One region of the Oceanobacter sp. 5_MG-2023 genome, then DNA from elsewhere that is predicted to be linked to it. Evidence: predicted binding sites of a transcription regulator. Region 1 holds the regulator's gene; the other holds the start of a gene.
The links. Region 1 encodes LexA, which represses DNA repair genes until DNA is damaged. Its sites were predicted from a motif close to TACTGTNTANNTANACAGTA; they were not measured.
Positions count from the first base shown of each region.

Region 2: the regulator LexA is predicted to act here: its motif matches at 5,215-5,234, upstream of uvrD (DNA helicase II).

Region 1 covers NZ_JAUORS010000004.1:51,825-60,006, forward strand. Annotated here, with positions in the region: gene htpG (molecular chaperone HtpG) at 1-1,009, shown strand, start outside; gene Q4551_RS04170 (YfaZ family outer membrane protein) at 1,179-1,754, shown strand; gene Q4551_RS04175 (DUF6586 family protein) at 1,767-2,249, shown strand; gene Q4551_RS04180 (hypothetical protein) at 2,317-2,565, shown strand; gene Q4551_RS04185 (cell division inhibitor SulA) at 2,637-3,080, opposite strand; gene lexA (transcriptional repressor LexA) at 3,138-3,740, opposite strand; gene Q4551_RS04195 (hypothetical protein) at 4,250-4,627, shown strand; gene Q4551_RS04200 (SAF domain-containing protein) at 4,696-5,427, shown strand; gene Q4551_RS04205 (OmpA family protein) at 5,845-6,516, shown strand; gene Q4551_RS04210 (pilus assembly protein N-terminal domain-containing protein) at 6,513-8,182, shown strand, end outside.
Region 2 covers NZ_JAUORS010000024.1:36,755-44,936, reverse strand. Annotated here, with positions in the region: gene eutC (ethanolamine ammonia-lyase subunit EutC) at 1-612, shown strand, start outside; gene Q4551_RS14135 (hypothetical protein) at 648-848, shown strand; gene Q4551_RS14130 (accessory factor UbiK family protein) at 821-1,072, opposite strand; gene Q4551_RS14125 (TorF family putative porin) at 1,399-2,061, shown strand; gene glnK (P-II family nitrogen regulator) at 2,130-2,468, shown strand; gene Q4551_RS14115 (ammonium transporter) at 2,523-3,791, shown strand; gene Q4551_RS14110 (PA3496 family putative envelope integrity protein) at 3,937-4,128, opposite strand; gene Q4551_RS14105 (MurR/RpiR family transcriptional regulator) at 4,252-5,139, opposite strand; gene uvrD (DNA helicase II) at 5,287-7,464, shown strand; gene Q4551_RS14095 (acyl-CoA thioesterase) at 7,560-7,961, opposite strand.

The sequences.
Region 1 (8,182 bases):
CAGTGCCCGGGGCCTGAAGCTGTATGTGCAACGCGTCTTTATTATGGACGATGCCGAGCAGTTCCTGCCGCTGTACCTGCGTTTTGTAAAAGGGGTGCTGGACTCCAACGACCTGTCACTGAACGTCTCTCGTGAGATCCTGCAACAAGACAAGCAGGTCGACAGCATGCGTTCGGCACTGGTCAAACGTATCCTCGATACCTTGACCAAACTGGCGAAAAACGACAGCGAAAAATACCAGACCTTCTGGAACGAATTTGGTGACGTATTAAAAGAAGGCCCAGCGGAAGACAATGGCAACAAGGAAAAAATTGCCGCCTTGTTCCGCTTTGCCACTTCGACCAGCGAAGGCGAAGCCCAGACCGTTAGCCTGGCGGATTATGTCGCGCGTATGCATGAAGGCCAGACAAAAATCTACTACATCACCGCCGAATCCCACGCGGCTGCCATGGGTAGCCCACACATCGAATATTTCCGCAAAAAAGGTATCGAGGTCCTGTTGCTGACCGATCGTGTGGATGAGTGGATGGTTGGTCATCTGAATGCCTTTGATGGCAAGTCATTCCAGGACATCACCAAAGGTGAACTGGACCTTGATGAACTCGCTGATGAAGATGAAAAGAAACAACAGGAAACCCTGCAGGAAAGCCATAAAAGCCTGACTGAGCGGTTGGAAAAAGTACTGCCGGATGTCAAGGATGTACGAGTCACCTCACGGTTGACCGATTCTCCCGCCTGTCTGGTGGTCGGCCAGTTTGATATGGGTGGCCATATGCGGCGCATGCTGGAAGCCGCTGGTCAGTCGATGCCAGAGCCGGAGATTACGCTGGAAATCAACCCGACGCATCCGCTGATCGAGCGTCTGGATCATGAACAGGATGAAGACCGTTTTGCTGAACTGGCTGGTCTGATCCATGCCCAGGCGCAGTTGGCCGAAGGCAGCCAGTTGAAAAATCCGGCGGAATACGTAGGTAAACTGAACAAACTGCTGCTGGATCTGATGAAGTAAAGCGCGTGCGCCACCCGTGTTGGCGGGTGGCGAACTGCTTCAAATTAGCGTCAGTTTTTGTAATCTGTGCATGTTACCGATTGCCGGGCACTGCTAATATGCCCGCACTTGTTATTTGATGCCCCGGCCGCAGTTCTGCTGGCCGGGGTTTACTGTTTTTGGGGGAATTATGAAAGGAATGACTCTGGCTGTTCGTCGGGTTATGGCTGCTTCTGCACTGTCATGCCTGGCAATGAGTGCCCAGGCGGGTGGCGCTCTGGATCTCAGTCTCGCCAATGATGCTGTCCGTATTGCTTATGATGGTACGCAGGCAAGCTCAGGCTTGCATATGAACCTGTCGGCCCTGCACGATATGGACGATGGCAATATGCTGGGTGCCGGTGTACATGTTGTCGATTTGCGCAAGCCGCACGGTAATCTGTATATCGGAGTGGGTGCCAAGGCCTTTGCTTTTGAAAGTGATCACTACGATGGCGCAGCTCTGGGTGTTGGTGGCTTTTTCCGTGCTGCCATTCCAACTCATCCGGATGTCAGTTTCGCCGCTTACGCCTATTATGCGCCTGCTGTTGTCTCTTTTGGTGATGCCGAAAACCTGATCAACAGTGATTTTCGTGCCCAGTATGCGGTGATTCCTTCCGCCCGTGTCTATGCTGGTTATCGTTATAATGGTATTCGTGTCGAACATATGGATGAACGCTACAAGTTGGGTGATGGCTGGCATTTGGGCCTGACACTGGACTTCTGATCCGTGGCCGCCATGAACTGGGTTGGCCAGACCAATCAGCGCCTGTATCAATGCCGGCTGCTGCTGGAGCAATTACCTGCAGCCGCGGAGGCGAACCAGGGTCAGGCTTTGACTCAGGGGTTAAATGATGCAGCGCTGTTGCAGCTGTTGGCCGCTTATCGGTGTTATCTGAATGAGTTGGCACAGGCAGCCGGTGTGAACAGCCGAGTGGAATCGCTGCCACAATTGTTGCAGCAAACGTCTCTGGTGACGGGTGATATGCGCCAGTGGCAGGCGTTGTCCGAAGACGTGTTCAGCTGGTTTTACCGTTTTTTGCAAGCGGTGGAACAGCTGGGTTGGCCAGCGCTATCAGGCGTGGAGCCAATGTTGGCGACGCGCCTGATTACCTCGACGGCCGACGATCCGGTGTCGGGGGATGGAGAGGATGTGTCCGGTTGGCTGGCCTGCTTTCATCAGCTTATCGATGAGCAACGAGCCAATCAGCGCGAATCCTGAAATTCTGCCCTGCGTGTGTTTGTCGCACCTGTGTTAGACTGATCAGTCACTTTTTATGAGACGATATATGGCACGCTTTTTCGAGATTATTGAGCTTTCCAATGGGGATGTTGCATTACGTCGGGCCGATGAGCAAGACGGTGATGCATTAATGCGAATCCACTTTTCAGAGGATGCCAAAGCCAGCTTGAGTGAGCACCATATGGATGTTGCACGTGTGATGTTGGAAGCCGGTGTCCGTAAGGTCAGCGAGCTGTCGGGCATGGATGTGGATGATGACTTTGATGTTGAAGAACACAGCTATCCGCTGCATTAAACGCTTCGCTGGGTAATGAAAAAACGGGTAGCCTGGCTACCCGTTTTTTATGCGTGACTGTTATATGTATGTCAGAGGTTTGGGCGGACCTGTACCAGTACGACATGGCTGCCACTCTGCCGTGCCAGACTATGCAAGCGGCGACGTTCACGCTGGCTGATATTCCCTTGCCATTCAATAATCAGGTGACTATTACCACTGTTGAGAATGCGTTGGCACAACAGTTGTTGGGTATCTGCCTGGAGATCGATATGAATAACCGGTGCCTTGTCGAGATTCATATCAGCCAGTGATCGTTTGTTCAGCGTCCGGTTCGGGCTGAGCCACATCAGCCAGCGGTCACTGGCATTACAATGCGCCAGCATGGGTAATAGCTGCATCGGCTGGATCGCGCTGTCATCAGAGACAATCACTTCGGTCAGGCTGCCACAGGCGTGTGGCTTGCTTGTTATCGGGTTGATACTCGTAAACGGCAATACGGGCTGACGATCGACTGGCAAGCTGAGTTGGCGCATACAAAACCTCGTGAATGACTACTGACCGATACTGGCTGTCTTGTCTGGGCGGATTGATTAGTGATTACGGCGGATGACTCCGACATACAAACCTTCGATATTGAATTCCTGCTGACGCAAATCGACTTCGATCGGTCGGTAGGCGTCGTTTTCGGCGTGTAACAGCACCTTGTTACGATTTTTTTCCAGGCGTTTGACGGTGACTTCGTTTTCGACCCGGGCCACCACAATCTGACCGTTACGGGCGCTTTCACACTTGTGTACCGCAATCAGGTCGCCATTAAAAATCCCGACGTTTTTCATGCTGTCGCCTTGTACTTCCAGCAGATAATCGGCACTTGGCTTGAAGAAATTGGCGGGCAAGCTGCAATATTCCTCGATATGTTCCTGGGCAAGGATCGGCTCACCGGCAGCCACGCGGCCAACGACTGGCAGGCCTTCCGGTTCCGTGCCGATAATCCGGATACCCCGGGAGGCACCGGGCATGATGGCGATTGCGCCTTTGCGTGCCAGTGCCTTGAGATGTTCTTCTGCGGCGTTGGGGGATTTGAATCCCAGTTCCTTGGCGATTTCTGCACGAGTGGGTGGAAAACCGGTTTCTTCCAGTGCGGATTTGATCAGGTTGAGTACCTGCTGCTGTCTGGCGGTGAGCTTGATCATAGGGTTTCCATATCTGTTTATCTGTACAGTAGATGTGAATATATACAGTAAAAAACACTGTGTAAACCCACAGTAGTTGATCTTTTCCGGATCGACTGCCTGCGAGGTTCCGGCACTGGGCTGTTTCTGATTCCCAAATTACTTTTCATTTTGCGAATCAAAAAACGTCATGCCATGGCAAAGTCAGGTATTGAGAGGCATTACGTTTTGTTATTGAGCTGATATTCAGGGTTTCTGGTGCAGGCCAGGATATTTTATAAAATATTCCGGCATCGCTGTAACCCGCATTAATAAAGGGTTTTTATGTTTTTTGGGCTGGCAAATATGGTGTTTTTGTATCGCCGGATACGCCGCTGGAAAGGGTATTTCAAAAATTGGCACAACGGCTGCAATACCCATGTAACCCCGGTTAACGACTGGCTAGAGCAGAGTAAACAAGGGGTTAACAATGAAATGCTTGAACGTTTTTACAGCCTATAAAATACCTAAAATGCAATGAGGATTACATTATGACAACTTCAATTACGGCGCATAAAACCAGACAGGGTGGTTTCGTTATGACCTCGGAGCTGGTGCTGCTGGTGACTACCATGGTGGTCGGTTTGACAGTGGGTCTGGTGACCATGCGCGATGCACTGACAGCAGAAATGGAAGACGTTGCGGAAGCCATTGGCAGCCTGGATCAGACCTACGCATTTAATGGTCTGGTGAATGGCGAAAGTACCGCCGCTGTCGAAGGGTCGGTTTATGGCGACGCGCCAGATGTGATTGCCGGGGACAATACCGAGTTTACCTTCGTCACCGCCACCGCACTGGAAGGTGGTGCAACGGCTGCCAGTCTGGGTGCCAGTTCTGCTGCTGTTGCAGGGACCTTGACTGCTCCTTGATCGCCTGATCAGGTTCTGACCAATGGGTCAGAACCTTTATTCGTTCAGTGGTTACGGAGGAATGGATCATGAAACGCAGATTAAATGGCAGTGCCATTGTTGGTTTGACGGTATTTTCTATTTCAGCGTTGCTGACTGCGGTGCTGGGATATCGCCAGATCGACAAGATGAATTACCACACGGTGCTGGTGGCTAACCAGACCTTGACCGCCGGTACCCTGGTGACTGAAAACACACTGACGATGCGCGAAATTGAAAAAACGGATCGACAGGCGCTGGATGCCAGTCTGGTGGTCGGCAAGGTGCTCAAGGTGGCTAAACAAGCGGGCATGCCTTTTTATTTTGGTGAGCTTGCGGCTCCGGATATCCCGACGTTATCGGAACGACTGGCGGATAATCGTGTTTTATATACCTTGACCGTCAGCCACGGTTCCATCCCGGTTTCGCAAATACAGTCTGCAGACCGTTTTGATGTGCTGGTCAAGAATGCCCAGGGCGTGCGTAAGGCGGCCAGTAATATTCGTATGGTCGGTTCCATGAAAGCGCTGCGGGCAAGTGCGGGTAAATCGGGCAATCATTTGTCGTATCAGGGAGATACCACGCTGGTGATTTCGATCTTGCCGGAAGAGGTGTATCCGCTGGCGGCGATCAATAATTCGGATACCGTCAGTCTGGTGCTGCATAATCCGGCGACGGCAGAGGTGGCCACCCAGGCTGTCTGGATGCCGACAGCACCGCAGAATCATACGATTGATGTTTATTCCGGGCTGACGAAAAAAACCGTCATTGTTCATCGCTAGGCCGGAGCCAGACTCCGGTTTTACTGTTTTTGCCTGAGTGGTGAGTGGGCAGCGGCGTTTGTTCCTTGCCCTTGCGCTTGCCGATCAGAGTTTATCCTGTCTCTGTCTCTGTCTCTGTCTCTGTCTCTGTCTCTGTTTTTATCCTCTGTGGCGTCGAACTTTGCTGTTCGATCTTCGTGCTCCCTCCTGGGGTTGCCTCCAGCCGTTTATGAGCGACTATTCTTGTCTGTTCTTGCCCGTCCGCATATTGCGATTCGCTCTGGCTGGTTTCGCATTTTGCAATGCAATTTGAGTAATCGCTGTGCGGTTGTATTTCGATAATTATAAGTTATTGAATTTTAAGATAAAAATTTAAAATTCTAGTTGGTATGCGTCCTGCAAACACCCTCTGACTACATTCAACAGAAGGGGGTTGATGTGCCGAACTTTATTCAACAGATGATCGTGATCGGACTGGGTGTCTTGTCTGTCATTGTGCCTGTCAACGCCGCCGGTGAGACGTCTTACCCTGCTACTTACCCGGTTACGATACCTGCAACAGGGCATCGTGAGCAGGTGTTTACGCCACCGCATGAGCTGGACTGCCGCAGGGAAAACGGCTTTCAGGTCTGTGAAACCCGGCTGGATCAGGATGCGGTCACAACGCCGATGATTTATTGCTCGGTGCATTTACCGGATGAAGCCAGTCCGTCACAGGCAACCGCGGTGGACATCCAGCGTTTGGTTTATCTGGGTTACAACGCATTCGATACCGATAAGGCAGAAGTAAAAGCCGCAGAAGTTGAGCACCTGCTGGCCTGGGCCAAGCTTAATAAAAACCGTGATGAAGCCATTCTGATTCTGGCGACAACCGATATACGTGGTGATGAACTTTATAACCGCAAGCTGGCTTACCAGCGGGCGCTGGCGGTGTACCAGTACCTGTCGACCTTCGGCATCCGTCGCATCCAGATCAGTATTCAGGGCCGACCGCTGCGGACGGGGGATTATCACGATTATCCGCCTCAACATTCCCATTATCGCCGGATTGAACTGTATCAGGGCGGCGATTCCTGTCGTTCACTCAGGCAGCCAGGAGCTATGTCATGAAATACTTTTTTTCGCTGTTGGCGACCCTGGTACTGGTGTCATTACCTGTGGTGGCCGATACCAGCAACCCACTGAACTACATTGAGCAAGCCAATGGTGAGCGCTCGGAAAAAATCGATGAATTGATGCGCTGGACACATGTTCGTTTTGTCTTTAACCGGGAATTGCGCCGCGTTGCGGTAGGGCAGGAGGCGATCGCCGAGATCGATGTACTGAATGAAAAAGAATTGCTGGTGTTGGCCAAAGACGTCGGCAAGACCAGCATGATGGTGTGGTTCGTGGATGGCAGCAGCCATGCCTATATGTTGAGTGTCACGGCCGATCTGTCGTTTCTGGAGACTGCATTAAAAAATATCGACGCCAATATTCGTATCGAAGCGGCACCGGACCGCCAGGTCTTGCTGCTCAGTGGCAGTGTGGGTTATCAGCATCAGAAAGACACCGCCGAGCGGGCGGTATCCCGTTATTTGCAGCGTCAGGGCGGGCTGGTTAACCAGGGGCTGGTGAATGATGCGCCGTTGGCCGATATCTACCAGAACTCGTTACCGCTGATCAACCTGATCCGTGTCCGTCATCAGGCGGAGAAAATTGAAGATCGTATTGGCCGTGCCCTGAAGGAAATCGGCACGGATTCCGTCAGGGTGCGGCGCATTCGGCAGCAGGCCCGTTTTAATGGCGAGGACGATACCTTGATGCTGGAGGGCGAAGTACAAACACAGGCTGAGCTGTCGCGGGTATTGGCGGTGGTGTCGCGTCTGTTTATTCGCCCGGATGAGGATGAAATCTTGCTCAACAGCCTGATTCAGATTTATGCCGACGAAGCGGGTCGTGTGGTGTCGTCGCCCCAGGGTGGCACCAATCAGGGCATTGTTCAGGCAACAACGGCCGAGCTGTCGCGGGCCAATGTACTGTCCATTGCCGGTGGCCGGGTGCTGTCGATGATCCGGGTGAAAGACATTCCCCAGTTACGGGTCTCGGTGCAGATGTATGAGGTCAGTCTCAGTCGTCTGAAAGAGTGGCAGCCGGGCATTGGTCTGAGCTCCAATGCTGCCGATACGTCGACGGCTCTGGGCAACGACAGTCTGGAGACCGCGCTGAATATCTTTAACGGGGCCTTGTCCGGGCAGTTGCAGATCGCCGGGCAACAGGCGTCGTTAAATGCGCTGTTTTCGATGCTGGAATCAGAAGGCATTTCCCGCACCTTGTCGAAACCAACAATCACCTTGATGTCCGGAGACACCGGTACCATTCAGGTGGGTGGGGAAGTTCCAATCCGGACGACCTACACGAACTTTGGTCAAAGTACCGATAGCAGTGCACTGGGTGACGCGCTGTTAAGCAGTACCGAGTTCAAGTCATACGGTATCGAGCTCACTGTCAGTGCGGTGATCGATGAGACCGATCATATCGCCTTGCAGCTGAACCCCAGTGTCTCCACGCCGGATACTGCGCTGTCCCAGCACATTACCGACAGTACCGGTTCGACACTGGACACCACGGCCTTTGATGTCCGCAGTATCAATACGTCAACCCGGCTGCGTGATGGCCAGCCACTGATATTGGGTGGCCTGGTATCGCGGGATCAGTCCGAGAGTAACCAGTCGTTGCCGTTCCTGTCGCAGATTCCATTCCTGGGCAAACTGTTCAGCTCCGATGTGTCCAGCTA
Region 2 (8,182 bases), on a different contig from region 1:
CCGGTCTTGAAGCTGGCCAGTCAGGCCGATGGACGGCCGCAGTATTTACAACGACCCGATTACGGTCGCCAGCTTTCATCAAGTAGTCAGGAAGCACTGACACAGTGGATGGCAGACAGTCCTCCGGCCGCTTTTGATATTGCTGTGGTGGTGGCTGATGGCTTGTCATCATTGGCGGTGCAGCGGCATGCCGCCCCGATGTTGGACTGCTTGCTGACATCACTGGCTGATACTTCATTGAAGGTGGGGCCGGTTGTCATGGTGGAACAAGGGCGAGTAGCCATTGGCGACCCGATTGGTGAAACCCTCAAGGCCAGGATGCTGGTGATGTTGATTGGTGAGCGGCCAGGATTAAGCTCGCCAGACTCGCTGGGCATTTATTTCACGTGGAAGCCTGCCAGCGGCAAGCACGATGCAAATCGTAACTGTATCTCCAATGTGCGCCACGAAGGACTGCGTTATGAAGAGGCGACTCATAAATTGATGTATCTGCTGCTGGAGGCTGACCGCCGGGCGTTGTCCGGGGTGGCCCTGAAAGATGAATCAGACAATGGTCAGCCGTCGCTGGCCAGCAAGTCGGGCAATTTGCTCTTGAAAACACCCAACACCTAATGACGTTATTTGCTGCTATTTGATGGAGAAACACTATGAATAAACTGCAACTTGTCCTTAAGCGGACACTTTTTTATCCCAGTTTCCTGATGCTTTCTAGTGGCTTTTTCTTGCTGGAATTTCGTGGCCTCACCGCCATTGCTACCGCTGCCGGGTTGGCTCTGGGTCTACACCTGGCGGTGAATGGCTATGACGTCTGGAAAGAGCGTCAGGCGTCCTTATCATCAGAAGGCTGAGCTTCCAGTTTGGCAAGCCGGTTTTCCAGAGTGGCCAGTAGTGCGCGGTATTCTTCCAGAACGCGCTGCTGGGCATCAAATTCTTTTCGTGTGACCAAATCGGCACTACTGAACAGCAACTGCAGCTGGGATGCCATATTCTTGTGCGCTTCTTGTGAGAGGGATGCAAAGGGTGACTGTGCCAGTAACTGTTCGATTTTAAAGCGTATTTCATCTGCATTCATTTTTTGGCTCTCATTGCGTGGGTTATTGTTGCGCCATTGAGGGGCTTTAAGGGCTTATTGGCACCAATCTGGAGCCAAGTGTTTTTTAGGGGTGGTAAAAATTGATGCATTTTGTTTATTCGCGCACAAAATTGGAGCAATCAGGATCTCTGGATCCTGAAGATTATATCAGGAAAGCCGCTAATATCGGGGGTTTTCAAAGTTGGCACGGTCACTGCTAACTCTCTCTCACAGAATTACAACGATGCTCAAGGTGCAGTTCCTGGCCCCAAAGCATCGAACATGTTTAATGACTAGCTTCGCTAACCGATGAAGGAAAAAAAACGATGAAAAAACTGTCTCAAGCAATCGTTCTCGCTGGTGCCATGACGGCAGGACTGACTGCTGTTCAAACTGCTCAAGCAGAAATCTCTGCATCTGTTGATCTGGCCAGCGTGTACTTGTGGCACGGTCAGGATCTGGGCGGCGGCGCTCCTGTTGTTTCCGGTTCTTTGGATTACAGCCACGAGTCTGGCTTGTACGCTGGTGTTTGGACTTCTTCAGGTGATACCAGCCTGGGTACAGAAACTGACCTGTACATTGGTTATGCTGGTGCCGTTGGTGATCTGGGTTACGACATTGGTTACGCAACTTACCTGTACCCAGAAACAGATGAATACGATCAATTCGACGATTCTGCCAACTTCTCTCTGGGCTTCTCTTACAGCATGGCCAGCATTCGCTTCGATAAAAGCAGCGATTCCGATGCTGATGGTTTCTACTTCGTAGTAGGTGCTGATATTCCTGACACGTCTTTCTCCGCTTCTCTGGGTGGCGAAGTCGATAAAGGCAATGACTTCATGCACCTTGACGTAACTTACGCTTACAACGATACCGTTGCTTTCACTATCTCGAAAATCCTGGATCAGGACATCGAGATGAATGAAGCCGGTCACATCGATGAGTCTGCAAAATACGTTGTGTCTTACAGCCTGCCTATCGAGATGTAAAAAGCATACAATGGCCTGTGCCCTCGCATAGGCCATTCCCATCCCTTTAGCTCAAAAAGGAGTTTTCTATGAAGCTCATTACTGCTGTTGTGAAGCCATTCAAGCTGGACGATGTGCGTGAAGCATTGTCCGAGATCGGCGTACAAGGCATCACTGTTACCGAAGTCAAAGGTTTTGGTCGTCAGAAAGGACACACCGAGTTGTATCGTGGTGCCGAGTATGTGGTTGATTTCCTGCCTAAAGTAAAAATAGAAGTAGCGGTTGATGATGACCTGACTGACAAGGTTATTGAAGCGATCACCAAGGCTGCCAACACTGGCAAAATTGGCGATGGCAAGATTTTTGTTACAACTCTGGAGCAGGTTGTTCGCATTCGTACTGGTGAAACCGGTGCTGACGCGCTCTGATCCTTTTCAGTTCTAACTAATAGATAAAATCTGGCCTGATGCGGGGGGCTTAGAATGGAAAATAATATTTACGAATTGCAGTACGCCATGGATACCTTTTATTTCCTGGTATGTGGCGCGTTGGTTATGTGGATGGCTGCTGGCTTTTCCATGCTGGAAGCAGGTCTGGTTCGTGCCAAAAACACAACTGAAATCCTGACCAAAAACATCGCGTTGTTTGCAATCGCTTGTACCATGTATCTGGTTTGCGGTTATGAATTGATGTACGGCGGTGGTTACTTCCTGGCTGGTATTGCAGATGTCGATACAGCCGCTGTACTGGGTGATTTTGCAGCACGTGAAGACGGTTTCCAGGGTGGTTCAATCTACTCCGGTGCGTCTGACTTCTTTTTCCAGGTTGTGTTCGTAGCTACCGCCATGTCGATTGTATCTGGTGCGGTTGCTGAGCGTATGAAGCTGGGTGCTTTCTTGGTTTTCGCTGTCATTATGACTGGCTTCATCTATCCGATGGAAGGCAGCTGGACTTGGGGCGGTGCGTCCGTCTTCGGTATGTTCAGCCTGGGCGATGACTTCGGTTTCTCTGACTTTGCCGGTTCCGGTATTGTTCACATGGCAGGTGCTGCTGCAGCTCTGGCTGGTGTGATACTGCTGGGTGCACGTAAAGGCAAGTACGGTGCAAACGGTGAAATCCGTGCAATCCCTGGCGCTAACCTGCCACTGGCTACACTGGGTTGTTTCATCCTGTGGATGGGCTGGTTCGGTTTCAACGGTGGTTCTGTTCTGAAACTGGGCGATATCGCCAATGCCAATGCGGTTGCTGTTGTGTTCACTAACACAAATGCTGCGGCTGCTGGTGGTCTGATTGGTGCCTTGTTGCTGGCTTATGTGTTGTTCCGCAAAGCGGATCTGACCATGTGTCTGAACGGTGCACTGGCTGGCCTGGTAGCAATTACTGCTGAGCCTTCTACGCCGACGCCTTTCGCTGCAACCATCATCGGCTTTATCGGTGGTCTGATTGTTGTTGTCTCCATCCTGACTCTCGACAAAATGAAGATTGATGATCCGGTTGGCGCGATCTCTGTTCACGGTGTTGTTGGTCTGTTTGGTCTGATCGTTGTTCCGTTCACTAATGGCGGCGCTTCTATCGGTGGCCAGCTGATGGGTGCAATCACTATCTTCGTCTGGGTCTTTATCACATCACTGATCGCTTGGGGCGCTATCAAAGCCGTCATGGGTCTGCGTGTGAGCGAAGAAGCTGAATACGAAGGTGTTGATATTTCAGAATGTGGTATGGAAGCGTACCCTGAATTTACTGGCAAGTAAGTTCGTCTGAGACAGTAATCTGCGGTAACGGATTCCCGCTAAAAACCCGGCAATGATTTGCCGGGTTTTTTTATGTCTGTTATTTGGGTTACTGATCAATGTAGCGACAGAGTGTTACTGGTCGGGCTGGCAAAATAACAAGAGTTTAGAGGTCGAGCAGGTTGTCGTAGTAGCGGTCAAAGTCCTGTTCCAGATGCTTGCGTTCGCTATGGGCTTCAATTGCCCGCCGGGCAATGACTTTGGAAGACACCTTGCTGGTCTTGTTAACAACGACCTTGCCCTGACTATCAAACGTCACAACCTGTTCATGAGATTCAAGTTTGGTTATTGCTGACATCGTCACTCTCCTTGGATTGATTTGGCTATGACGATGTTTGATGCTCGAAGTTGCATTCCAATGACAGTGACAAGACAGATTGATGTTTCCATGACCTGGTTGCTGCTGCGGGCAGGTGAGAGGCTAGCGGGTGATGTTTTTGGGATCAAACGGCTCGTTGCCCTGCTCCAATCGTAGCGATTTGATGCTGCGCTTGATGTTGGTGAGGTGGCGGGCAAATTCAGGGCCGCGACGCTGGGTAACAGCAACCGCCAGCATGTCGATCACCATCAGGTGAGCAATGCGGGATGTCATTGGCGTAAACTGATCGGTATCTTCTTCAATATTGATATGAATCGGATAGTCGGCCTGTTTGCTGACCGCAGTATTGGCGGGTGCCAGGCTCACTACCTTGGCGCCATGATGCTGGGCCAGGGCAATCGAGTTAAGCAAATCCTTGGTGCGACCACTTTGGGAAATGGCCACTGCGACATCTTCAGGCCCGAGGGTGACCGCAGACATGGCTTGCATATGCGGGTCACTGTAGGCCGCGGTGGCCACCTGAAGACGGAAAAACTTGTGCTGGGCATCGATCGCTACCGCACCGGAGGCACCATAGCCGTAGAATTCGACTCGGGTTGCCATGCTGATGGCATTGGCGGCGACGCCAACCTGTTCCGGTTTCAGTTGTGATTTGACCTGATGCAGCCGCTGAATGGTGGTATCGGCAATCTTGCTGCAAATATTGTCGATGCTGTCGTCTGTGGCGATAGCAAATTGACCAATATTGTTGGTGATGGCCATTTCCTGAGCCACTCGCACCTTGAATTCCTGAAAACTGTTGCAGCCGATGCCCCGGCAAAAGCGCACAATCGTTGGCTCGCTGACCTGGGCTTCTTGAGCCAGGTCGACGATGCGCATATGCATCACTTGCTGTGGCGACCGCAGTACGTATTCAGCCACCTTGACTTCAGATTTACGTAAGTTGGGGATAGCTGCGGATATTTCGGCCAGAATCGGGCTATTTCTCACTCTAATGAGTCCGAATAATTAAAATTTGGTCACGGATTATAGAGTGCCTCACTGTCATCGTCCTGTTAAATCTCCCGCTGTACGGATAAACAGGGTGATTGTCGATCAGAATCTGCCGTGACGGTTGCAATCTGGTAAACTCGCGACATGGATACTTCACTGATAATTGATCAATTAAATGACGGCCAGCGCAACGCGGTGGCTGCCCAATCTCCTCACCAGCTGGTATTGGCCGGTGCCGGCTCGGGTAAAACACGGGTATTGGTGCACCGGATTGCCTGGTTGCTCAAGGTGGAAAACGTCTCACCCTTTGCTGTGCTGGCGGTAACCTTTACCAACAAGGCGGCCAGGGAAATGCGTGGCCGGCTGGAGCAACTGCTGGATGTACCTGCCAGTGGCATGTGGGTCGGTACCTTTCACGGCCTGGCGCATCGATTGCTGAAGCATCACTGGCGTGAAGCCCGCTTGCCCCAGTACTTCCAGATTCTGGATAGCGATGACCAGTTGCGCCTGATCAAGCGACTGATGAAAGCCAACAACATCGACGACAGTCGTTATCCGCCAAGACAATTGCAGTGGTTTATCAACGAACAGAAAGACGAAGGGCGTCGTGCGGCGCATGTTATCCCGTCGGCCGATAACTTTACTCGCACCCTGCAGCAGTTTTATCAAATCTATGAAGACAACTGTCAGCAAAATGGCATGGTCGATTTTGGTGAAATCCTGCTGCGTGCCCACGAGCTCTGGCTGCATAACCCCGATTTGCTGCAACATTACCAGCAACGCTTCAGCCATATTCTGGTGGACGAATTCCAGGATACCAACAATATCCAATATGCCTGGATTCGTTTGCTGGCCGGTAACACCGTATCAGTTATGGCAGTAGGGGATGACGATCAGTCGATTTACGGCTGGCGTGGCGCGAATGTGGGCAATATCCGCAACTTCCAACAGGACTTTGCGGGTGCAGAAATGATCAAGCTGGAGCAAAACTACCGCTCCACGGCGACGATTCTGGATGCCGCCAATGCCGTCATCAAGAACAACAGTGGCCGCCTGGGCAAGGAGTTACATACCACCGGTGCCAAGGGTGATCCGATTCGTCTGTACCGTGCGTTTAATGAGCAGGACGAAGCACGTTATATCGCCGATCTGGTGGATGTCTGGGCCAAGCAGGGGCGTGCCCGGGTCGATATGGCCATTCTCTATCGCTCCAATGCGCAATCCAGAACGCTGGAAGAAGCCATGCTGCGGGCAGGGATTCCGTATCGCATCTATGGTGGCCAGCGTTTTTACGAGCGTCTGGAAATCAAGAACGCCATGGCCTATCTGCGCTTGCTGCTCAACCGCCAGGATGATGCAGCCATTGAGCGGGTGATTAATATTCCAGCCCGGGCCATCGGCGAAAAAACCCTCGATACCTTGCGCTCAGTGGCGCGGGATCAGGGTTGTTCGCTGTGGGATGCCTGTGCTTCGGTGGTAGCGGCCGGCGGCCTGTCAAAACGGGCTGGTACGGCTGTCGCTGGTTTTATGACGCTGGTTGATGAAATGAGTGTCGGCATTGACGACCTTGAATTGCATGAGCTGGTGGAGCAGGTACTTGCCCAAACCAACCTGATTGAGCACCACCGCAAGGAAAAAGGTGAGAAAGGCCAGGCCCGAGTCGAAAACCTGGAAGAGCTGGTAAATGCCGCCAAGGTGTTCGAAGGTGGTGATGATGAGGATATCAGCCTGTTGGCGCAGTTCCTCGATAGCGCCGCGCTGGATGCCGGAGAGGGGCAGGCGGATGAACATGAAGATGCGGTGCAGATGATGACGCTGCACTCTGCCAAAGGACTGGAGTTTCCCCAGGTGGTATTAACCGGCCTGGAAGATGGCTTGTTTCCTCACAAGATGTCGATGGATGATGCCGATGGACTGGAAGAAGAACGGCGTCTGGCTTACGTCGGTATCACCCGGGCGATGGATCAGTTGGTGATCACATACGCCGAGAGCCGACGTTTGCATGGGCAAGAAAATTTTAGTACTCCTTCGCGATTTATTCGTGAAATCCCGACAGAACTGATGGATGAAGTGCGTTTGAAAAATACAGTATCACGACCTCTGAGTGCCCGACGATCAAGAACGGGGAATCACAGACTGCAAGCAGATATATCGGCGGACTGGCCTTTTGGCCTGAGCAGTCGGGTCTACCATGAGATGTTTGGGGAGGGCACGGTAATGCAGTTCGAAGGCCAGGGGCCGGGGTTGCGGGTACAGGTGAACTTTGAAGATGTCGGCAGCAAATGGCTGGTGCTCAGTTTTGCCAAGTTACAGGCGCTGTAGACGCTGATACAACTGGCGGCTGACCGGTCTGGTGTGACGAGGCCGGTCAGGCTGCTGCATACGTTGCTCTGGAATCGAGGAGCGACGAATCCTGGTCAGCGAGGGACCCGGCGAATACGCCCGGTGTCATCAATGGCCACATAAACAAAGACGGCATCCACGACCTTTCTGCGCTCGTTTTCATTCGGGTTCTGGGTCCATACTTCGATGCCAATCCGGATCGACGATGAGCCGATCTCCAGCACGCGGGTATAAAAACACACCGCCGCTCCGATACGTATCGGAGACATAAATACAACGGATTCCAGCGCCACATTGGCAATGCGCCCCTGGGCCAGACGATTGGCAACGGTTTCGGCCGCGTGATCCATTTGTGCGACGACCCAACCACCACTGATATCCCCATGAGTATTGGTGTCACCTCTTGACGGGATCAGCCGTAACGTCAGTTCTCCATCCGGTTTCGGCTCACAATCGTCTTTTGGTCTGGCTTTCATAGGGATTCCTGATTTTGAAATTATTTTTAGGAAGTTTACTTCTTTTTTAGCGCGGGCAATACAGACGCACTCGAGATCAATGATGTCAAAAAATATTTAAGACAATACGACAAAAGTAATGCCTCGACCGGGGTATGACTGTTCTGGTGTCTGGTAAAAAAAAGGCCCCTGTAACCAAAATGCAACATATTTGTAATAAACAAGGGGTCGTCACGTAGCTG